DNA from 4 places in the Bacteroides zhangwenhongii genome. Region 2 is predicted to be linked to each of the others. Evidence: riboswitches for the same ligand, from Rfam matches in the RefSeq annotation. Region 2 holds a riboswitch; each other region holds the start of a gene.

Region 1 (6,188 bases), 2.3 Mb from region 2:
CTTACCAGACGCTCGTCATTGATATCACGAAAAAGAAGGTAAGTATCGACGAAGAAGAAGTGCCGTTGACTAAAAAAGAATTTGAAATATTGCTTCTGTTGGTACAGAATAAAGGACGGGTATTTTCACGTGAAGATATTCTGGCACGTATATGGAGCGACGAGGTATATGTACTCGACCGTACTATTGACGTAAATATCACCCGCCTGCGCAAGAAGATAGGAATATACGGCAAGTGCATCGTCACTCGTCTCGGATATGGATACTGTTTTGAAGCGTAATAACTACTCCCTATGAATCTGCCTGTAACTCAAAAACATTTCCTCTCTTTCAGCCGAAAGCTTTTTCTCTCGGTCATTTCACTGTTTCTGGTATTTGCCGTTTGCTTTATCGCGTATCAGTATCAACGTGAGCGGGAATATAAGGTGGAATTGCTGAACACAAAATTACAGGATTACAACAGCCGGCTCTATGAACAGTTGAGCAGGCAATCGCCGGACAGTTCAATTATTACCGGTTATATCAACAACCATATTCTGGAAGATTTGCGTGTAACTCTTATTGATATAGACGGAAATGTGCTTTACGACAGTTATTCGAACCACAACGGGCAGATGGAGAACCATTTAGACCGTCCGGAAGTACAAAAGGCGCTGAAACAGGGAAATGGATATGACGTACGGCGTACTTCCGAGACGACCGGTGTCCCCTATTTTTATTCGGCTACACGTTACAAAGACTATATTGTCCGTTCGGCTCTACCTTATAATGTCAGCCTCATCAACAATCTGAAAGCCGACCCGCATTATTTATGGTTTACGGTCATTGTGACTCTGTTGCTGATGATTATTTTCTATAAGTTCACGAATAAATTGGGAACTTCCATCAACCAGCTTCGCGAGTTCGCCATGCGTGCCGACCGGAACGAGCCTATCGAAATGGCTATGCAATCAGCTTTCCCGCATAACGAGCTGGGGGAAATATCGCAACATATCATACAAATATACAAGCGGCTGCACGAGACCAAAGAGGCACTTTACATCGAACGTGAGAAATTGATCACTCACCTCCAGATTTCGCATGAAGGACTGGGAGTATTTACGAAAGACAAAAAGGAGATTCTGGTCAACAACCTCTTTACCCAATACAGTAATCTGATTTCAGACTCCAACCTGGAAACTACGGAAGAAGTCTTTGCTATCAGCGAACTGAAAGAGATCATCCACTTCATCAACAAGAACCAAAGACAGCGCTCAGGAGGAAAAGACGAAAAGAGAATGTCTGTCACAATCAATAAAAACGGACGAACCTTTATCGTGGAATGTATCATCTTTCAAGATGCCAGCTTTGAGATTTCGATCAATGATGTCACTCAGGAAGAAGAACAGATAAACTTGAAACGGCAATTGACACAGAACATTGCCCACGAATTGAAAACTCCTGTCAGCAGTATTCAAGGGTATCTGGAGACGATTGTCAGCAACGAGAATATCCCGCGTGAGAAAATTAATGTTTTTCTGGAACGCTGCTATGCCCAAAGTAACCGACTGAGCCGGTTGCTAAGGGATATATCCGTACTAACCCGCATGGACGAAGCTGCCAACATGATTGATATGGAACGGGTGGACATCAGCTTATTGGTGGGCAACATCATCAATGAGGTTGCACTGGAACTGGACGAGAAGCATATCACGGTTGTCAATTCCTTAAAGAAGAGCATACAAATCAAAGGAAATTATTCGCTGATTTATTCCATATTCCGCAATCTGATGGATAATGCCATTGCATACGCCGGAACAAATATCCAAATCAATATAAACTGTTTCCGCGAAGATGAAGGTTTCTACTATTTCAGCTTTGCCGATACCGGTGTGGGTGTGTCACCCGAACATCTGAACCGACTCTTTGAACGCTTCTACCGGGTAGACAAAGGGCGGTCACGGAAATTGGGCGGGACAGGATTGGGATTGGCCATTGTAAAGAATGCGGTTATCATTCACGGGGGAAGTATCTCTGCGAAAAATAATCAGGGAGGCGGACTGGAATTTGTATTTACATTGGCAAAAGAGAGATAAACCACTTAAAAAGCCATTACCGCACAAGCTGTTGAAGAATATCTGTTATTACATCCATAACTCCTTGCAAAAAACAAATAAACTACCTATCTTTGTCGCGCATTGGTTCGCAGACCTCACACGAGGAAAGCGATTAAAAGGGAATCAGGTGTAAATCCTGAACAGTCCCGCTGCTGTAAGTTCTATATTATGTTGCAAGCAACCTACTTTTAGCCACTGGAAGAAGAATTTCCGGGAAGGCGCTCGCAACAGGAACAAGTCAGAAGACCTGCCATGCAACCAATTTCACTGCTTTCGAGGAAAAAGCGTTGAATCTAATGAACCGGACAATTCCGTCTATCATTTCATTCATCATTCTGATTCAGAGAAAGTATGTTGTAATAAACTCTGCCAAAAGTTTATTTATGCGTGTCCGGTCGAAGGGATTTCGCCCGGACACTTTTAAACCTAAAAAAGAGGAAATGGAAAAGAGGACTTTAGCAATCTTTGCAGTAAGCTGCAACCTGTTTTTATCGACTTCACTTTTTGCACAACAGCAAAGGGTGGATACCGCACGTACCTATTACATCCCCGAAATAACCGTTTCCGATATTTATCAGACCCGTGAGATTCGCTCTACCGCCCCATTACAGATATTTTCCAAAGACGCTTTAAAGAATCTGAATGCCCTGCAGGTTTCCGATGCCGTGAAACATTTTGCAGGAGTAACTGTGAAAGATTACGGGGGAATCGGCGGACTGAAAACGATATCCATACGAAGTCTGGGTGCGCAACATACTGCTGTAGGTTACGACGGAATCACACTGACTGACTGTCAAACGGGACAAATCGACCTTGGACGCTTCTCTCTCGATAATGTCGACCAACTGTCGTTGAGTAACGGTCAAAGCGACAACATCTTCCAGCCTGCCCGTTTTTTTGCTTCAGCAGGAATACTGAATATACAAACACTCACTCCCCGATTTGAGGACGGAAAGCACACGAATATAAGTGCGTCTTTCAAGACCGGTTCATGGGGATTGGTCAATCCCAGTCTGTTATTGGAACAACGGATCAGTCGGAAATGGACTGTATCTGCCAACGGCGAATGGATGTCATCGGACGGGCATTATCCATATACCTTATATTACGGAAATGAAGAAGGGGATCTGAGTTCACGGGAAAAGCGAAAGAACACGGATGTACAGACATTTCGTGCAGAAGCCGGGCTTTACGGAAACTTCTCCGACAAAGAACAATGGAGGCTAAAAGCCTATTATTTCCAATCTTCCCGCGGATTGCCCAATGCCACAACTTTCTATTATACTCATTCTTCACAACGTCTTTGGGACAAGAACACATTTATTCAAAGTCAATATAAGAAAGAATTTAACCGGCAATGGGTGTTCCAGACTTCTGCCAAGTGGAATTGGAGCTATCAACGTTATTTAGATCCCGATTACAAAGGTTCTACCGGAGAAATAGAGAACAGTTATTACCAGCAGGAGTATTACCTTTCGGGGTCCGTGCTTTACAGGTTATTGAATAATTTGTCTTTTTCGCTTTCTTCTGACGGAAGTATCAACACGATGAATGCCAATCTGAATGACTTTGCCCATCCTACGCGCTATTCGTGGCTGACAGCTTTTGCGGGAAAATATGTAAACAATTGGCTTACTCTCTCTGCATCCGCTTTGGCAACCGTCATCTACGAGCAGGCCGATAAAGGGGGAAGTGCAGGTAATCACCGTAAACTTTCTCCGTATGTCAGCGCTTCGTTCAAGCCTTTCGACAAGGAAGAATTCCGTATCAGAATTTTCTACAAAGATATCTTTCGCCTGCCAAGCTTCAACGATTTATACTACGGTGAAACTGGAAACAACAAGCTGAAACCGGAGAATGCACGGCAGTATAATATCGGTCTGACATACAGTAAGGATGTATGCCCGTTCCTGCCTTATCTCTCGGCAACTGTTGATGCGTATTACAACAAGATAACGGATAAAATCATTGCCTATCCTACCAAGAACCTTGCTGTCTGGAGTATGAGAAATCTCGGCAGTGTAGAAATCAAAGGCATTGATGTCACAGGCAACGTGTCCCTCCAGCCTTGTGAAAAGCTCCGTATCAATTTTTCGGGGAATTATACATACCAACGGGCTTTGGACGTAACCAACTCCGACCCTGCTTCCGAAGAAGGGAGAACTTACAAACATCAGATAGCTTATACCCCCCGTGTTTCCGGTTCGGGACAGGTAGGTATCGAGACGTCTTGGGTTAATTTATCTTACTCATTCCTGTTCTCAGGAAAACGATATACACAAGGAGAAAATATCACAGAGAATAGAATGGAGAGTTATAGTGACCATAGTATCTCTGTGGGGAAGGAGTTAACTATACGGAAGATTAATACTTCTATTCATATAGAAGTATTAAATATAGCCAATAACAATTATGAGATTATCAAGAACTTTCCAATGCCCGGACGTTCTGTTAGAGCAACGTTCAGTATCAAATATTAACTATGAAACAAATAACCATAAATAGAAAATATATATTGCAGACATGGTTATGGATGCTCTTACTGTTATTCATTGCCTGTGATGATATGGAGGACAAGCCATCTATCTCCAACATTGATGGCAGTAATATCTCCGAAACCGGAACTGCAGAGCTATATATATTAAGCGAAGGATTGTTTAACTTGAATAACAGTTCTTTGGCTCGTTATTCGTTCAAAAAAGGAAAGCTTACTAAAAATTACTTCAAGGACCTAAACAAACGAGGGTTGGGTGATACAGCCAATGATATGGCATTATATGGTGGCAAATTATACATTGTAGTCAATGTATCCAGCACCATTGAAGTAATAGACTTCCAAACAGGAGTTTCTATCAAACAAATCCCTATGCTGGCAAAAAACGGCAGTTCACGACAGCCACGCCATATCACGTTTCATAAAGACAAGGCATACGTATGTTCATACGATGGTACCGTTGCACGGATCGACACTACTTCCTTAGAAATAGATGCCTTGACAAAAGCCGGAAGAAACCCGGAAAATATCTGTATACAAAATGACAAACTATATGTATCCAATTCCGGTGGTCTAGATTATTCGGCTGGTTTAGGTGTAGACAATACAGTTTCCGTGATCGACATCACTTCCTTTACAGAAATAAAGAAAATAACAGTCGGTCCCAATCCCGGATGTATTATACCAGGACCAGACGAAACAGTTTATGTAGCTACTCATGGAAATAACATAGCAGATGGTGACTTCCACTTTGTAAAGATAGACTGCAGAACAGATGAAGTAGCACATATTTATGACGAAAAAGTCATGAATTTTGCAATCAGTGGCAATATCGCTTATTTATATAATTACAACTACAATACAGAATCATCTTCTATCAAGGTTTTCAATCTAAAGACCGGACAGACTATACGCAACAACTTTATCACAGACGGAACCCGGATCAACACCCCTTACGGTATTAATATCAATCCATACAGTGATAATATCTACATAACGGAAGCATATAGTTACACCATAACCGGTGACATACTTTGCTTCAATCAGAACGGACAGTTGCAATTCAGAATCAACCGTGTCGGACTGAACCCTAATACCGTTGTGTTCAGCAACAAAGTATCATCAGGAGACAGCAGTGAAGAGGACTCGGATCCGAATGCCCCCTCTGCATTTGCCAATAGAGTATTGGAATACAGACCGGCTCCCTGCCAATTTATGAATACATCCACAACTGCTTATAAAGAAAACTATACATCTGAAGATGTGAGAAAATACGCAGAAGAGCTACTCAAAGATCCAGACCTATGTCTTCTTAGTCTTGGAGCATACGGAGGTTATATCACGGTAGGATTTGATCATACAGTACCTAACGTTCCCGGACAATATGATTTCAAAATATATGGCAACGCGTACTATGACGCATTCGGGACATTAACCGGAAAGCTTGGTGGAAGCTCAGAGCCAGGCATTGTATTAGTTTCGAAAGATGTTAATGGTAACCAGTTACCTGATGATGAATGGTATGAGCTTGCCGGCAGCGAATATACGTCTTCCGCAACTATAAAAAATTATACTATTACTTATCACCGTCCCACATC
Region 2 (6,188 bases):
TGCAAGACAACAACACTAGCTGAAGGTAAAGACTGTAGCTTATCACTTCCTGCTTCCAACGTCTGTACTCTGCCTTTGACAGTTCTCGTCTGTTGAGCATATAAAATTGTATGCATACAACATAACAACAAAAGCAATCCAATCATCCTATTAATTTCCATGTCGATAAGCTAGTCTCTTTTAGTAGTTTTACAAGGGTAAAAGTACACAATCCAACTATGATTCAAGAGAAAGTTCTGTGAAAAATCCCAAAAGCTCCCCACATTCTTGTTTACCTCCAAATTTTCATTTGGACATTATTCTAATAAAGAATTCAAAGTCAATATCGATATCAAACGAGATAAGACCGAAATTTCGCTATATGCGATATATAAATAAGTAGCAATTTTGTAGAAACGGAATAATAACATATTAGAAAACAATTCATATATTTGCACGATATGTTCACAAGATTGTTACAACCAAATGTAAATAAAATGATAAAACAATCCATTTACACTTTCATTCTATTCTCCTTGCTATTTTTGACAAGTTGTATTTCTAACAAGAAGACTTCTCTCGAAGCATTCAATCAAGATATATATACTCCTGAATATGCGGCAGGATTTAAGATATTAGGCTCAACCAATGTCCAAAGTACTCTGATACAGGTATTCAACCCATGGCAGGGATCCAAAGAGGTAGAAATGTCCTACTTCATATCACGAAATGGAGAGCAGGCACCCACCGGATTCACCGGTCCTACCATTCCTGCCGGAGCAAAGCGCATTGTATGTATGTCTTCTTCCTACATCGCCATGCTCGATGCACTAGGACAGGTAAACCGAATCGTGGCGGTATCGGGCATCGACTATGTATCGAACCCATATATCCTTGCGCATAAGGACTCTATCAAGGACATGGGACCTGAGATGAATTATGAACTGTTGCTGGGATTGAAGCCGGACATCGTTCTGCTATACGGTATCGGAGACGCACAGACCGCCATAACGGACAAGCTGAAAGAGCTATCCATTCCCTATATTTATATGGGTGAATACTTGGAGGAATCACCGCTAGGCAAAGCCGAATGGATGGTTGTTTTGTCCGAACTGACGGACAGCCGAGAGAAGGGTATCGAAATATTCAGTGAAATTCCGAAGCGTTATCTGTCATTGAAAGCACTCACGGAATCGGTCGGACAATGCCCGACAGTTATGTTCAACATGCCGTGGAACGACAGTTGGGTGATGCCTTCTACAAAAAGCTATATGGCGCAACTGGTAGCGGATGCGGGTGCAGAGTATATCTACAAAGAAAACAGTTCCAACAGTTCAACCCCGATTGGACTGGAAACGGCTTACGGGCTGATACAAAAAGCGGATTATTGGATTAATGTAGGTTCGGCAACGAGTCTGGATGAGTTGAAAACCGTCAATCCGAAATTCGCAGATGCGAAAGCTGTACGTGAACGGACGGTTTATAATAATAATTTGCGGCTGACCCCGACGGGCGGTAATGATTACTGGGAATCGGCAGTGGTACACCCTGACATGGTTCTACGCGACCTGATTCATATCTTCCATCCAGAACTGGTACCGGATTCACTCTATTATTACAGGCATCTGGAATGAAACGAACCTATGCCTAGAAGAATGATCGAATCTTTATTTGCCAAACGTACTCGCAATTCCAGATGAAGCAACCTCATAAACATACCGCCCTTTTATTTATTGCATTAGGTATCGTTGCCGTACTATTATTATTGATAGACATGGCAACAGGAGATACGTACATCCCTATCTTGAAAGTATGGGCGGTGCTCACCGGCGGCGAATATGACGAAACGACGCGCAATATCCTACTTTCCATCCGGTTCATACGGGTAGTAGTGGCGGGACTGATAGGCGTGGCGCTTTCCGTCAGCGGCCTGCAGATGCAGACAGTTTTTCAGAATCCGCTGGCAGACCCTTATCTGCTGGGAGTCAGTTCGGGCGCAGGACTGGGAGTGGCTCTGTTTATACTAGGCACTCCGTTGCTCGGATGGACGAACTTCCCGCTTCTCCAATCAATGGGTATCGTCGGTTCGGGATGGATAGGAACGACTGTCATCCTATTGGGAGTAGCCGTCATCAGCCGGAAAGTGAAAAATATTCTCGGCGTGCTGATTATGGGGGTTATGATAGGATACGTGGCAGGTGCCATTATCCAGATTCTGCAATATCTGAGTTCTGCCGAACAACTGAAAATGTTCACGCTTTGGTCGATGGGCTCGCTCAGCCATATCACTGCCACCCAACTGGGAGTCATGATTCCGATGTTGTGCATAGGTCTGCTGATCTCCGTAGCTTGCATCAAGTCACTGAACCTATTGCTGCTCGGTGAGAACTACGCGCGGACAATGGGAATGAACATCAAGCGTTCACGCACCTTCATTTTCGTTTCTACCGCATTGCTGACAGGAACGGTCACTGCTTTCTGCGGTCCGGTAGGTTTCATCGGGCTGGCTGTGCCACACGTCACCCGGTTGCTGTTCAACAATGCCGACCACCGGATACTTGTTCCCGGCACCATGTTGACGGGACTTATCAGTATGCTTCTCTGTGACATTATCGCCAAGAGCTTCCTGCTCCCGGTGAACTGCATCACTGCCCTGCTGGGTGTTCCGGTTATTTTATGGGTAATCGCTAAAAACTTGCGTAGATTCAAATGATAGAGCTTAAAGAACTGACATTAGGGTATGGACAGCGTACGCTGTTAGAGATGGTAAATGCCCGGATGACGGGCGGACAACTCATCGCCCTGCTGGGACGCAACGGGGCAGGAAAGAGTACATTGCTCCGTGCCATGATGGGACTGGAAAAGCCACAGTCGGGAGAAATCATCCTACAAGGCAAGAAAATAGCCTCGTTGAAACCGGAAAAACTAGCCCGTAGCATCAGCTTTGTAACGACAGACAAAGTACGCATCGCCAATCTTCGCTGTAAAGATGTAGTGTCTATGGGGCGCGCCCCTTATACAAACTGGATCGGACAACTACGACCGGAAGACGAAATGCGGGTAGATACTGCCATACAGCTGGTCGGTATGTCCGCTTATGCGGAAAAAACCATGGATAAGATGTCCGACGGCGAATGTCAACGAATCATGATTGCCCGGGCGTTAGCCCAGGACACCCCTGTCATCCTGCTCGACGAACCCACCGCCTTTCTCGACTTGCCTAACCGTTACGAACTCTGCCTGCTCCTGAAGAGACTGGCACAGGAAGAGGACAAATGTATCCTATTTTCCACACACGACCTCGACATAGCGCTGTCACTCTGCGACTCTATCATGCTGATAGACAACCCGCATATGTATACACTGCCTACTCCGGAAATGGTAGCGAGCGGACATATCGAAAGACTGTTCCGAAACGAGTCGGTGACATTCGACGCACAAAAGATGAGGGTACGTATAAAATAAACATTTTATCACTAGGATAAAAATATAAATAATAAAATATGATTCTCGTAAGCTGATTTTTTAGCCAAACAAGATAAAGTTATTAATAAATTCTCTAACTTTGTGGCGTTAAGGTTTCTTGTTACAGTATATACACTGTTAAGGAATTAAAAGGGAATGCCGTGTAAACCGGCAACAGAACCTGCTGCTGTAAATCTCCGCTCCTTGTAATCAGAGAGCAAAATTGCAACACGAAAGTCACTGGATAGTTTATCTGGGAAGGCGTTGCAAAATGGGATGAGTCAGAAGACCTGCCTTGATGCTCTGATTTACACCTGCGGGATTTCGGGTAGTAGTCAAATAGAAAATAAGCAATTATCTTTTATTTGGTATAATAGCTATATGTCCGTTTGTGTAGATTGAATTCAGATCTGAACAAACGGATTTTTTATACCTATAAAATAAAAGACATGCTTTCTATTCAAGTCCATTCATACAATAAGCATTGTATCCATTTACGGTGGATATTATGTTTGATTCTATCTCTATTTACCACATTACCGGCCATTTCCCAGTCCAGAGTTCGGCATCAGACTTCTCTGTCTGATACACTTCTCAAACTCAAAGAAGTTACTATCTACAGCAACCGGATACAAAAAAAGATGTCTCCTGTACAGATTCTGTCCGGCAAAGAACTGGAGAAGCTCAATGTTTACTCCGTTGCTGATGCTTTGCGCTACTTTTCCGGAGTACAGATAAAAGATTACGGAGGTATTGGAGGACTAAAAACCGTCAATATACGAAGTATGGGCAGTCATCATGTCGGAGTATTTTATGATGGTATTGAATTAGGAAATGCGCAAAATGGAGTCGTCGATCTAGGCCGGTTTTCATTAGATAATATGGAAGTCATTTCACTGTATAATGGTCAAAAAAGTGCCATCTTCCAACCTGCCAAAGATTATAGTTCCGCAAGTGCCATATATATGCAGACACGAAAGCCCATATTCAAAGGGGAAAAGAAAAACAATCTGAACATCGGGGTGAAAGGCGGTTCATTCTCCACCATCAATCCGTCACTACTTTGGGAACACCGTTTCAACGAACGAATAAGCAGTTCCATCAGTACGGAGTATATGTATACATCAGGACGATATAAATTCACATACGCCAAGAAAGATGGTTACGACACAACAGCTGTTCGTCAAAATGGAGACGTAAGAATGTTACGTTTGGAGAATGCATTCTTCGGAAAAGTCCCCAAAGGAGAATGGAAAGCCAAAGCATACCTATACAACTCGGAACGGGGATACCCCGGAGCTGCGGTAAGAGAAGAACCGGGTAAGTTTCGCCATCAGGACCGGCAATGGGATACCAATCTGTTTGTGCAAGGATCTTTTCAAAACTATTTTAAGCCTTGGTACAGTCTGCTAGCCAACGGAAAATATGCTTATGACTATCTCCACTATTTATCCGATCCCAGACTGGATGTCACCACCATGTATGTAGACAATCACTACCGACAGCAAGAAATCTATGCTTCGGCCGCCCATTTATTCACCATCTATCCCTGGTGGAGTATGTCATTATCCAACGATTTTCAATGGAATACATTACGGGCCGATCTCATAGATTTTGTCTATCCAACCCGTAATACAATCCTGACTTCTGCTGCCACGTCCTTTGACTTCAACCGCCTCATGTTGCAGGCGAGCCTGTTATATACTCATGTCGACGACAATACACGTACCAAAGGAGCCAATGCAGGCACCAAAAACAAATACACTCCGTCTGTCATAGCCACCTGGCAACCATTGACCAAGCTCCCTCTGAATGTACGAGCCTTTTATAAGAAAGTCTTTCGTATGCCGACTCTCAATGATTTGTATTATACTTTTATAGGCAATAAGGACTTAAAACCAGAATATACCACCCAATACGATGTGGGTATCACTTTCTCTCACACCTGGAATAACCATTGGCTGAAAAGCCTGGACTTACAAATAGATGGTTACTATAATGAAGTAGATGATAAAATCATTGCCATGCCTACCTCCAACCAGTTCCGTTGGACTATGATTAATCTCGGACATGTGGAAATTCGGGGATTAGACGCAGCCATACGAGGAGAATGGGGCTTCGGAAAGGTGGAACTTAGCACTCTCTTCAACTACACCTATCAAAAGGCACAGGATTTTACCGATCCTACCAGTGAATGGTATGGAGGCCAGATTCCTTATATACCTTGGCATGGAGGTTCCATCATCCTCAATGGAAGTTACCAAACATGGTCCTGTAACTATAGTTTCATTTATACAGGTGAACGTTATGAAGCAGTCGCCAATATCCCGGAGAACTACGCACAGCCTTGGTATACTCACGATTTTTCCCTATCCAAAACTTTTCAATGGGGGAAAACGGGAATACGTGTAACGGCAGAAATTAATAATATCTTCAATCAGCAATATGAAGTAGTGCAATGCTATCCTATGCCCGGTACAAGTTTTAAAATCAAATTAAACGTCATGTTATGAGAATATCTGTTCTATCCATCATTATCTGTTTTGTTCTTCTGTCGACTTCTTGTCGCGAAGATGAACGCATTATTCCGTCAACTCCCAACCAAGTTACCCCCGGAGTAAGCGGTACCTCTGTCAAAGGTTTCTTTCTACTCAATGAAGGAAATATGGGAAGCAACAAGGCTACCCTTGATTACTTTGATTACGAAACCGGTATCTATCATAAGAATATCTATGCGGAACGGA
Region 3 (6,188 bases), 110 kb from region 2:
GGTATGAGCATGGGACACACCGTAGCCGTGAAAGCGATTGACGGAGTGAAGGCTGCCCTTTCCATGACTATTCCGACCGGAACGGGAATCCACCGCCGTATGGTATACATCGAACTGAAAGAGGGATATAAATTCGAAGAAGTAGCTGCTGCCATCAAAGCAGATCCTTACTTTGTGAACGATGAAACACACGTGAAACTCGTTCCGAGCGTAGACGCCCTGCTCGACATGGGACACGGCGTGAACCTGACCCGCAAGGGCGTATCCGGCAAAACCCAGAACCAGTTGTTCGAATTCAATATGCGTATCAACAACCCCGCACTGACCGCACAGGTATTGGTGTGCGTGGCGCGCGCTTCCATGAAACAGCAACCGGGATGTTACACAATGGTAGAAATTCCGGTAATCGACCTCCTTCCGGGCGACCGCGAAGAGTGGATCGGACATTTGGTGTAGTCGGGTTTAGTCGAGCGACATTGAAAAACAAACGATATAGCAACCGGGAAGAATGGGCGAACACCCTCAGCCATGGGGCAGGCATTCTTCTCGGAATCGTAGCAGGATATTTCTTACTGCGAAAAGCTTCCGTTGCTGCTGATCCGCAATGGGCAGTGCCCTGCGTGATTGTCTATCTGGCGGGAATGCTTTCTTCTTACGTCAGTTCTACCTGGTATCACGGCAGTCGTCCGGGAGCACTGAAAGAACAGCTCCGTAAATTTGACCACGGAGCCATCTATCTGCACATAGCAGGCACTTATACTCCGTTCACACTACTCGTCTTGCGCCATGCAGGCGGTTGGGGATGGGGTATTTTCGCATTTGTCTGGCTGTCCGCCATTGCCGGTTTCATCCTTAGTTTCAAAAAGCTGAAAGAACATAGCAATCTCGAAACGGTTTGTTATGTGGGTATGGGGGCATGTATACTGGTGGCAATGAAGCCTCTTCTCGATCAGTTGGAAATGACCGGTGCCTCCCCCGCTTTCTGGTGGCTGATAGGCGGAGGCATTTCATACATTACAGGAGCTGTATTCTATTCGCTGCGCAAGCCTTATATGCACGCCGCTTTCCATCTGTTCTGTCTCGGCGGAAGCGTAGGGCACATCGTGGCGATCTGGCTGGTTTTATAAAGGACGCATACGGACAAAAAAAAAGGCCATCTATCCCAGACAGCCAATCTTTATTAACCTTAAATCTAATACTATGAAAAACACACTACAAAGATACGGACTTTCCTCATATCTCCAAATTTTCGAGGCAAAGCAGGAACATTTATAACACGGTTTAATAGATATCAGATATTCGTTAACATTTAACGTAGTTAAATCTAAAAATTAACGAATGGCCCATCATAATATAGACAAGAAGAACAACGGAGAGTTTCACACAACTTTTAAAGAATAACTTAAAGAAAAGTTTTCCAAAACGGAAAACTTTCTGTATCAGCAAGAAAGAAAAGTTTCCCAAAATTTAATGTTAAAAGCGAACCAAGCTATTGGATTATCTTCTATCTTTGTATCCGGTTTCGGAACTAAAAAGAGGTTTAGTCAATGAGGGAACGCTGTGCAAATCGGCGACAGTACCCGCTGCTGTAATTCTCTAAGAATCCGCACGGTAAGCCACTGCATCGACAACGGATGTGGGAAGGTGTTGCGGGGGAGGGATAAGTCAGAAGACCTGCCGGAATCAGAATCAACTTATTATTAATCACTTTCGGGAGTTAAAGTTATGAACTACGCGGAAATTTGTATCATCAAACGTGATGGTAAAAGAGAAGATTTCTCTATCAGTAAGATCAAGAATGCGATCAGTAAGGCATTCAATGCAACCGGTATCCAGGATGAACAGCAGTTGGTGGCTGACATCACGATGAACGTAATCAGCCAATTTGCCACCCCTACCATTACCGTAGAGGAGATTCAGGACTTGGTGGAAAAAGCATTGATGAAGGTGCGCCCTGAAGTAGCGAAGAAGTACATTATCTATCGCGAATGGCGGAACACGGAACGGGACAAGAAAACCCAGATGAAGCACGTGATGGACGGTATCGTCGCCATCGACAAGAACGATGTCAATCTGAGCAACGCCAACATGAGCAGCCACACGCCTGCCGGGCAAATGATGACTTTCGCCTCCGAAGTGACCAAAGATTATACCTATAAATACCTGTTGCCGAAACGTTTTGCGGAAGCACACCAATTGGGCGACATCCACATCCACGACTTGGATTACTATCCGACAAAGACGACGACCTGCATCCAGTATGACATGGACGACCTCTTTGAACGCGGATTCCGTACCAAGAACGGAAGTATCCGCACGCCACAGAGCATTCAGAGCTACGCCACGCTGGCAACCATCATTTTCCAAACCAACCAGAACGAGCAACACGGAGGACAGGCAATCCCCGCCTTCGATTTCTTCATGGCGAAAGGAGTAGCGAAGTCGTTCCGCAAACATCTGGCTTCGTTCATCAACTTCTACGTGGCGATGGAAAACGGAAGCCAGGCGGACGAAAAGGCTATCCGCACGTTGATCGAGGAGTATCTTCCCTCCATCAAGTCCACCGAAACCGAACGTGAGACATTACGCATCGCTCTGATAGCCTTGCAGATCATCATAGACAAGGAACACCTCGCAAGAATTGTGGAAAAGGCTTATCAGCAGACTCGCAAGGACACGCATCAGGCGATGGAGGGATTTATCCACAACCTGAACACGATGCACTCTCGCGGAGGTAACCAGGTGGTATTCAGCTCGATAAACTACGGTACGGACACTTCCGCCGAAGGCCGCATGGTAATTGAAGAGTTACTGAAAGCCACAATCGAGGGACTGGGCACACGAGGCGAAGTGCCCGTCTTCCCCATTCAGATTTTCAAGGTGAAGGACGGGGTGTCTTACTCGGAAAAGGATTTTGAAAAGGCTATGAAAGCGGAAAACATAGAAGAGGCCATGAACGACCGTTACGAAGCTCCCAACTTCGATCTGCTGCTGAAAGCCTGCCAGACAACCGCAAAAGCGTTGTTCCCGAACTTCATGTTCCTCGACACGCCTTTCAACACGAACGAGAAATGGAAAGCGGATGATCCGAAACGGTACATCTACGAGTTGGCAACGATGGGTTGCCGCACCCGTGTGTTTGAAAACGTGGTAGGAGAAAAGTCATCATTGGGACGAGGCAATCTGTCTTTCACCACGCTCAATATGCCGAGACTCGCCATCGAAGCCCGCATCAAGGCGGAGAATCTGATAGAGGACGAACGCAACACGGCTGCCATAGAACAGAAGGCGAAGGAGATTTTCATTGAATCCGTGCACTCTATGGCTGCTTTGGTGGCAGACCAGCTTTACGAACGTTATCAGTACCAACGTACAGCTCTTGCACGCCAGTTCCCTTTCATGATGGGGAATAATGTATGGAAAGGCGGTGCGGACTTGAACCCGAACGAGCAGGTGGGCGACGTATTGCGCAGCGGAACGTTGGGAATCGGATTCATCGGCGGACACAACGCGATGATGGCACTCTACGGAGAGGGTCACGGACATAGCCGGAAGGCATGGGACACGTTGTACGAAGCGGTGATGGAAATGAATAAGGTAGTAGACGAATACAAAGCGAAATACAACTTGAATTACTCTGTTCTGGCTACTCCCGCTGAAGGACTCTCCGGACGTTTCACCAAAATGGACAGACGGAAGTACGGGAAGATTCCCGGAGTGACGGATCGGGATTATTATGTCAACTCTTTCCACGTGGATGTAAAAGAGCAGATTAGCATTGTAGAGAAAATCAAGTGCGAAGCTCCTTTCCACGCCATCACACGCGGTGGGCATATCACGTATGTAGAACTGGACGGCGAAGCACAGAAAAATGTACGCGCCATCGCCAAAATCGTGAAAGTGATGCACGACGAGGGAATCGGCTACGGCTCGATCAATCATCCGGTGGATACGTGCCACAACTGCGGTTACAAAGGGGTGATTTTTGATAAATGCCCGGTTTGCCAAAGCGAAAGCATCCTCCGTATGCGTCGCATCACAGGCTATCTGACCGGTGATTTAAGCTCGTGGAACTCTGCCAAACGAGCAGAAGAAAAGGACCGGGTAAAGAACTTGTAGAAGGGGAGAGTTGAGAGGGGAGAGTTGAGAGTGAAGGGAGATGATGTTTTAACTCTTAATTCTTAACTCTCAACTCTTAACTCTTAATTCTCAACTTCTACAAGTTCTTAGCTCTTAACCCTTAGCTTTTAACTCTTATCTCCCACTTTTTTTTATTTAAATTACTTTATCTCAACCAATTATGAAAACTCTCAACTCTCAACTCTCCACTCTCAACTTATTAACGGTCTATCCGGAGACGATAGTAGATGGTGAGGGGATCCGGTATTCTATTTACCTTGCCGGATGTTCTCATCACTGTCCCGGCTGCCACAATCCGGAAAGCTGGAATCCGGAAGCGGGGGAACGGTTGACAGAGGAGAAGATTCAAAGCATTATCAAGGAGATTAAAGCCAATCCGCTGCTGGATGGGGTGACATTCTCCGGTGGAGATCCGTTCTATGATCCGGAAGCATTCCTGTCGCTCGTCAGGCGGGTGAAGGAGGAAACCGGGATGAACGTATGGTGCTACACTGGTTATACGTACGAAGAGATTCAGGAACAACCCCGCTTGAAGGCAATACTAACCTATATCGACGTACTGGTGGACGGACGTTTTGAGCAGTCGCTTTTCTCTCCCTATCTGGAGTTCAGAGGAAGCAGTAATCAAAGGATTCTGAAGCTGAACCGTTAAATTTTAACATAGAGTCCGGCTTTTCGCAGGACAAGGCGGGAAGGGAAATGGAGAAAGGGCGGTTCTTGGTAGAGAGAAAAGGCGGTTCCTTGAATACAAAAAAGGCGTTTTAACACAGTGTTAAAACGCCTTTTTTGTATTCAAGAGAACGGGTATGTTAGTTCACTGATTATAAGCTATTTGCTATACAAATACGCTCTTGATTCCCTGTAATCGGAAGGTATTTCCACTTTTATAAAGTTTCATGAAGTTGCTGAAATCGCAACTTCATGAAAACAGGATTTCCTTCAAGAGATTCAGAAGAAGAACCTCAAAATATCATTGAAATTCGCCCATATAAGAAGACCGAAGAGCAGGACCATACCAGTCATCTGGGCATACTCCATAAACTTGTCACTCGGTTTGCGACGGGCTATCATCTCGTAGAAGAGGAAGAGCACATGACCACCGTCCAATGCGGGAATAGGCAGTATATTCATGAAAGCCAGAATAATGGACAGGAAAGCTGTCATGTACCAGAACTGATGCCAATCCCACGTTGCGGGGAAAATACTGCCAATCGTTCCGAAGCCACCCAGTTGCTTGGCTCCTTCTTTAGAGAAGAGGTACTTCATATTTCCGACATAGCCTTCCAACGTCTTGACACCGAGTGAGATACCTGCGGGGAAAGATTCGAGGAAAGCATACTCCTTTTTCACCATCGGCAACAAACGATCGGTCAACACGCAAGCGGTCACACCCATCAGGTAAGCGGAATCCACACGCATACTCAGTGTGTCCTCCACGCCGCCACGTACATAAGTGAGGGTGATCAAACGCGGGTCGATACTGTCATTGAGAAGCGCAGCCTCGTTTTTCTTACGTTCCGCCATCATTTCCTTGAAATCGGAGAAAGAGATAGGCGTTCCGTTCAGGGCAATGATACTATCGCCCGGCAAAATACCCGCTTGCGCGGCAGGAGAGTTGACCATGACGCTATCTACAACGTACGGAAAACGAAAGGAGGCAAAACGGACACTGTCCACCAGGAGGCGTTGCATAAAGTCTTCGGGAATGTAGACTGAAGCTTTCGCACCGTTGCGCAGTACGCTTACTTCGCGGGCGTCGGCAATCTGGCTCAACATATCACCGTCGTATCGCTCGAAAGGAACACCATCGGCAGAAAGCAGTATGTCACCGTCTTTGAAGCCGACAGACTTGGCGGTCTCGTTGAAGTCCATACCGAGAGGAGCTTCCTGTACCTTTATATACTGGTCGCCCCATGCAAAAAGAATCATCGAATAGATGAACAGCGCCAACAGGAAATTGAACAGCACCCCGCCAACCATAATGAGCAGGCGTTGCCAAGCGGGTTTGGAACGAAACTCCCACGGTTGCTCAGGCTGCTTCATCTGCT
Region 4 (6,188 bases), 180 kb from region 2:
ATTTGGGAACTACTATTAACGAGCCTTTGTTCGGTAAGGAATTGGCAAATGTCAAGGTTACTTCCAATCGTCTTGCCGGTGCTTGTTTCTATGTGGTCAGCGGACATGGCGGTCCCGATCCCGGAGCTATCGGACGGGCAGGAAGGCATGAGCTTCACGAAGACGAATATGCATATGATATTGCTCTTCGTCTGGCGCGTGTTCTGATGCAGGAAGGTGCTGACGTGCGTATTATCATTCAGGACGCCAAGGATGGAATTCGTGATGAATCGTATCTGTCCAACAGTAAGCGCGAAACTTGTATGGGGGATCCGATTCCATTGAATCAGGTACAACGTCTTCAGCAGCGTTGCAATAAGATCAACGCTTTATATCAGAAAGACCGTAAAAACTATGCCTATTGCAGGGCTATCTTTATCCATGTGGATAGTCGAAGCAAGGGAAAGCAAACTGATGTCTTTTTCTATCATTCGAACAAGAAAGCGCATAGCAAACGGTTGGCGAATAATATGAAAGATACATTTGAATCGAAATATGATAAGCATCAGCCCAACCGAGGCTTTTCCGGCACTGTGAGTGGTCGTAATCTGTATGTGCTTTCCCGTACCACTCCCGTTTCTGTCTTTGTGGAGTTGGGCAATATTCAAAATACTTTCGATCAACGCCGGTTAGTGATAAATTCCAACCGACAGGCATTGGCTAAATGGCTGATGGAGGGCTTTTTAAAGGATCATAAAGAGAAAAAATAAGTAGAAGAGTCTGTTTTTTATGAACAAAACATATAACTGCTTGTTTTAATAATGCAAATCACCTGATAAAGCTTCTTATGGGTATGCGAATATAGATAAGTCAAGCAAGATATGCCTCCCCGGCATAACAGGAAGATTGCATAGTAGTTTTGTCGTGTTTTATTTTGTGTTTGTGTTGTGACGGTGCTGCGATGTGAATCGGAGTACCGTTTTTTAGTAATGTCCGGTTGTGTTCCCTTATTTTTTTTGATTTCTCATGAACAAAACATATAACTGTTTGTTATAATAATGCAAATCGCCTGATAAAGCTTCTTATGGGTATGCGAATATAGATAAGTCAAGCAAGATATGCCTCCCCGGCATAACAGGAAGATTGCATAGTAGTTTTGTCGTGTTTTATTTTGTGTTTGTGTTGTGACGGTGCTGCGATGTGAATCGAGGTGCCGTTTTTTGGTATTGGTCGGAAAGAACCTTTCGGGAATAAAAAACGGACTTACGAAAGTCCTGATATGATAGTAGGATATTCCGTAAGTCCGTTGGGCTGGTGCTGCCTTGCACAGCACCTTATCTAGTTGTTATAAGGGCATATTACCGTGTTTTTTAGGCGGATTTGTCTGCATCTTATTTTCTGTCATCTCCAGTGCCTGAATCAGACGTTTACGAGTCTGCCTCGGATAAATAATTTCGTCAATATATCCCAATTCGGCAGCTTGATAAGGAGTTGCGAATTTTTCTTTGTAAGCTTCCAGCTCTTTAGCTTTCGTTGCTTCGTCAGCCTTACGGAACAAGATATTGATGGCACCGTCTGCTCCCATCACTGCGATTTCGGCACTTGGATAAGCGAAGTTTACATCGGCTCCTGTCTGCTTGGAGTTCATGACGATGTAAGCGCCACCGTAGGCTTTGCGGGTAATGACGGTGAGTTTGGGAACGGTAGCTTCCGCAAATGCATAAACGATTTTTGCTCCGTGACGGATAATGCCGTTATTTTCCTGTGTATATCCCGGAAGGAATCCCGGAACATCTTCAAAGGTAATCAATGGGATATTGAAACAATCGCAGAAACGGATGAAGCGACTTGCTTTGTCACTGGCGTCAATATCAAGTACTCCGGCAAGGTAGGCGGGTTGGTTGGCGACAATGCCTACCGAACGTCCTGCCAGACGAGCAAAACCGATAATGATATTTTTGGCGAAGTTCGGCATGACTTCAAAGAAATAACCGTTGTCTACCACTCGCTCGATAATATCTTTCATATCATACGGAACATTCGGATCTGTGGGGACAATGGTATCCAAAGTGGTGTCTTCATGATTTATTTCATCTGTACAGTTCTGTTTTCTGGTCTCGTCCATATTGTTCTGAGGCAAGAACGAAAGCAGCTCACGTATGCTCATCAGTAGCTCTTCTTCCGTGTTGCACATGAAATGAGTAACACCGCTCTTACTGCTATGTGCCATAGCACCACCTAGTTCTTCTTTGCTCACTTCCTCATGAATGACGGTTTTCACAACATCGGGACCGGTCACGAACATATGGCTTTGTTCTTTTACCATAAATATAAAGTCGGTAAGGGCAGGAGAGTAGCAGGCGCCTCCGGCACAAGGACCGAGAATAGCTGAAATCTGCGGAATCACACCGCTCGCCATCGTGTTCTGATAGAAGATGTCCGCATAACCGGAAAGGCTCTCGATGCCTTCCTGGATACGTGCGCCGCCTGAATCGTTCAGGGCGATAATCGGAGCGCCGTTCTTCAAGGCAAGTTGTTGGACTTTTACAATTTTTTTTGCGTTGGAAGCCGATAGAGAACCGCCGTAAACGGTGAAGTCATAGGCATAAACGAACACCTGACGTCCGTCTATCTTTCCATAACCTGACACGATACCGTCTCCCGGAATTTTATTCTTGTCCATGCCGTAGTTGGTGCAACGATGAACCATCAGTTTGTCCAGTTCCACAAATGTACCTTTGTCCAACAGCATATCGATACGTTCGCGGGCAGTCATCTTCCCGCTTTCGTGTTGTTTCTCTATTTTGGCAGCGCCTCCACCGAGTGAAGCGATGCGGTCACGTTCTTCAAACGTGGCGTATGCTTTATTTTTTTCTTCCATTTTTTAATCGATTGTTTCAAGAGTTATTAATGTCTGGTCACCGGTGATGTTATCTCCTTCCCGGACCAGTATTTCTTTGATGCGGCAGTCGGAAGTTACCTTGTAGTTGCTCTGCATCTTCATGGCTTCGATAACGATAACCGTATCTCCAGCTTTCATTTCCTGACCTACTGTTACGGGGATTTTTACTACTTTGCCCGGCATTGGGGAAATGATACTGTCGTTTTGTTCTGCTTCCCCTTTCTTGCGCATACGCAGGTATTTTGCTTGACTGTCTACGATTTCGACATTAAAACTGCTATAATGAGTGTTTACTTTATAGCTTTTCCCGTTTTCACGTCGAATTAATTGGGCATTTGCACTGCGGCCATCCATCAGAATGTTGCAGGTCCCGTTTTCCGCCATCACAACATCAGCCTCGAAAGGCTTCCCGTCAATGGTGAGTACCACTTTGTTATCTTCTTTGCTGACCAATTCTATTTCGGCCACACGGTCTCCTATATGAATTTCCATAATCGAATTCTCTGCGTTATAATTTAGATTCTTAATACACCTTTGTGCAACCCGAATTCCTTCCATTTACTGATAGGACGGTTATCCGTTGCATCACCTTTGTTCTCTTCGAGATTCATCAGGTAGTCTATGTATGCGGCAATCATGGCAATGTTTTCAGCACGTTCGCTGGTGCGCATGATACATTGTTTCAAGTGTTCGCCATTCTTGGCAATGAATCCTGTGTCATAGTGACCTTCCACGAAATCGGGAGTGTCCATGATGGCACGCAGATAGCTGATATTGTTTTTCACACCGGTCAACTTATATTCGTGGAGTACGCGGCGCATCCGCTCGATAGCGTATTCGCGGTTGGTAGCCCATACAATCAGTTTACCGATCATCGGGTCGTAGTAGATTGGAATTTCATATCCCTCGTACACATAACTGTCGATACGTACACCGATACTGTTCGGCTCTGTAATCTGTTTGATGATGCCCGGGCTCGGCATGAAATTCATTTCTGTATCTTCGGCACAAATACGACACTCAATAGCGTGTCCGCGTTGCTGAATATTTTCTTGTTTCAGTTGAAGCACCTGTCCGTCGGCAACTTTAATCTGCTCTTTCACCAAATCTACCCCAATCACTTCTTCCGTAATCGGATGCTCCACCTGTAAACGGGTGTTCATCTCAAGGAAATAATAGTTGCGGTGTTTGTCAACAAGAAATTCGATAGTACCCGCACCGATATAGTTCACCGCTTTAGCCGCAGCTACCGCCTTTTCACCCATATCTTTCCGCAGTTCGGGAGTGACGAAAACCGAAGGAGTCTCCTCTACGATTTTCTGGTTACGGCGTTGCACGGAACATTCGCGTTCGCACAGATGAATGACATTTCCATGTTTGTCACCAAGAATCTGGAACTCGATGTGATGAGGCTCTTCAACGAACTTCTCCAGATAAACCGTGTCGTCGCCAAAGGAAGACAACGATTCGCTCTTGGCAGTGGTATAAGCTTCTTCCACTTCTTCGGCACTGTGGATGAGGCGCATACCTTTTCCACCACCGCCCATAGAAGCTTTCAGCATCACCGGATATCCGATCTTATTGCAAAGCTCTATGGCTTCTTCCACACTTTTCAAATTGTCTTGTGTGCCGGGAACAACGGGTACTCCCGCCTCGATCATTTTGATACGGGCAGCAATTTTATCCCCCATGGCTTCCATTGTTTCCGGATTAGGTCCGATAAAGATGATTCCTTCTTCCTGACATCGACGGGCGAAGGTAGCATTCTCGGACAAGAAGCCGTAACCCGGATGGATGGCGTCCGCATGAGCTGCTTTCGCCACTTCGATGATTTTTTCTATATTCAGATAACTCTCTTTGGATGCTGCCGGCCCTACGCAATAAGCTTCGTCTGCATAAAGCACGTGCTTCGCGGTCCGGTCTGCTTCGGAAAAGATAGCGATACTCGTTATCTCCATCTCCCGGCAGGAGCGCATCACCCTTACGGCAATTTCACCGCGATTGGCTACTAAGATTTTTTTTATCATACTTTTTTCAATTAAGTACATACTTATTAATGTCTTCCTATCTAATGGACATACTCCACCCGACGAAAAACAGTATTTTTTTGATTTGGGGCTTAACAAGTGATGCTCTTTCTCCTAACCCACGAGGAGGGGAGCGTCTTACACAAAATGGCAGGTCTTCTGACTGACTCTTGTCTTATTTGCCTTCCCGATTAACATCAGTGGCGTTAAATTAGTTCAATTATAAGACATTGAACAGAGCTTCACAGCAGCGGGACTGTCCGGGACTTACACCCGATTCCCTATTAATCGTCGTCCGTTGGATACGGATTCTGAACCATTTCGGGGGGCAAAGATAAATAAATATTAAATAAGATGTTCCTTTTTTGCACGAAAGTTTCATTTTTGTGCAATGCTTATCTTTAAAACGGGGATTTGTCTTCGATTAAGAATATTGTATATCTTTGTAATGTCATTAATTATATAGTAAAAATGAAATATTTAAATGAACCCGTCAGGCGCCAGGATCGTCTGCTGGAAGAAGAAAAAGCTCTTCGTTTATTACAAACTGCAGAATACGGAATATTGTCGATGCAGGCAGTAGGAGGCGGCGGTTATGGAATTCCTGTCAATTATGTGTGGGATGGTGCTCGTTCTATTTATATTCATTGTGCACCCGAAGGAGAGAAACTGCGTTGTATCTCTGCTTGTGAGAGAGTTTCTTTTTGTGTGGTAGGAGCCACTCATCTTGTTCCCGACAAGTTTACGACGGGGTATGAGAGTATTGTACTGACAGGGACAGCCCATACTGGACTTTCGGAAGCCGAACGGATGAAGGCGCTTGAACTGCTGTTGGATAAACTCTCTCCGGAAGATAAAGTGGTAGGAATGAAGTATGCGGAGAAGTCTTTCCATCGCACGGAGATCATTCGTCTGGATATTGATAACTGGTCGGGCAAATGTAAACGGGTTTGATTCTTTAATTAGTGTGTAACCTTGCTACTTTTCTAAACTATATTTCTCCTGATATTGTTAAGTTGATAATAATTAATAAAAAAGGAGATATTCGTATGAAAGAAAAGAAAATAGCTCGTGAAGAAAGAAATCAGGAGAAACTGGCTAACGGTGATTGGGTAATGGCAGAGTTTTATGCAACGTGGTGTCCTCATTGCCAACGTATGAAACCGGTTGTTGAAGAATTTAAGAAACTGATGGAAGGAACATTGGAAGTGGTATTGGTAGACATCGACCAGGAACCTGCCCTTACAGATTTCTATACGGTTGAGTCGACTCCTACCTTT

Evidence for each region. A riboswitch is a leader RNA that binds a small molecule or an ion and turns the genes downstream of it on or off. The one in region 2 is predicted to bind cobalamin.
Region 1: it holds a riboswitch for cobalamin, as region 2 does, so the genes downstream of both, GD630_RS09205 (TonB-dependent receptor plug domain-containing protein) here and GD630_RS20530 (TonB-dependent receptor) in region 2, are expected to answer to the same signal.
Region 3: it holds a riboswitch for cobalamin, as region 2 does, so the genes downstream of both, GD630_RS20060 (anaerobic ribonucleoside triphosphate reductase) here and GD630_RS20530 (TonB-dependent receptor) in region 2, are expected to answer to the same signal.
Region 4: it holds a riboswitch for cobalamin, as region 2 does, so the genes downstream of both, accC (acetyl-CoA carboxylase biotin carboxylase subunit) here and GD630_RS20530 (TonB-dependent receptor) in region 2, are expected to answer to the same signal.

What each region holds. Positions count from the first base shown of each region.
Region 1 covers NZ_CP059856.1:2,264,024-2,270,211, forward strand. Annotated here, with positions in the region: gene GD630_RS09195 (response regulator transcription factor) at 1-281, shown strand, start outside; gene GD630_RS09200 (ATP-binding protein) at 294-2,075, shown strand; cobalamin riboswitch at 2,162-2,365, shown strand; gene GD630_RS09205 (TonB-dependent receptor plug domain-containing protein) at 2,537-4,576, shown strand; gene GD630_RS09210 (YncE family protein) at 4,579-6,188, shown strand, end outside.
Region 2 covers NZ_CP059856.1:5,192,836-5,199,023, forward strand. Annotated here, with positions in the region: gene GD630_RS20510 (outer membrane beta-barrel protein) at 1-116, opposite strand, end outside; gene GD630_RS20515 (ABC transporter substrate-binding protein) at 477-1,613, shown strand; gene GD630_RS20520 (FecCD family ABC transporter permease) at 1,676-2,692, shown strand; gene GD630_RS20525 (ABC transporter ATP-binding protein) at 2,689-3,444, shown strand; cobalamin riboswitch at 3,539-3,756, shown strand; gene GD630_RS20530 (TonB-dependent receptor) at 3,894-5,957, shown strand; gene GD630_RS20535 (DUF5074 domain-containing protein) at 5,954-6,188, shown strand, end outside.
Region 3 covers NZ_CP059856.1:5,082,116-5,088,303, forward strand. Annotated here, with positions in the region: gene GD630_RS20050 (diaminopimelate dehydrogenase) at 1-456, shown strand, start outside; gene trhA (PAQR family membrane homeostasis protein TrhA) at 477-1,127, shown strand; cobalamin riboswitch at 1,507-1,696, shown strand; gene GD630_RS20060 (anaerobic ribonucleoside triphosphate reductase) at 1,726-4,119, shown strand; gene nrdG (anaerobic ribonucleoside-triphosphate reductase activating protein) at 4,301-4,792, shown strand; gene rseP (RIP metalloprotease RseP) at 5,089-6,188, opposite strand, start outside.
Region 4 covers NZ_CP059856.1:5,010,919-5,017,106, reverse strand. Annotated here, with positions in the region: gene GD630_RS19845 (N-acetylmuramoyl-L-alanine amidase family protein) at 1-749, shown strand, start outside; gene GD630_RS19840 (acyl-CoA carboxylase subunit beta) at 1,325-2,860, opposite strand; gene GD630_RS19835 (acetyl-CoA carboxylase biotin carboxyl carrier protein subunit) at 2,864-3,373, opposite strand; gene accC (acetyl-CoA carboxylase biotin carboxylase subunit) at 3,397-4,908, opposite strand; cobalamin riboswitch at 5,041-5,244, opposite strand; gene GD630_RS19825 (pyridoxamine 5'-phosphate oxidase family protein) at 5,380-5,862, shown strand; gene GD630_RS19820 (thioredoxin family protein) at 5,958-6,188, shown strand, end outside.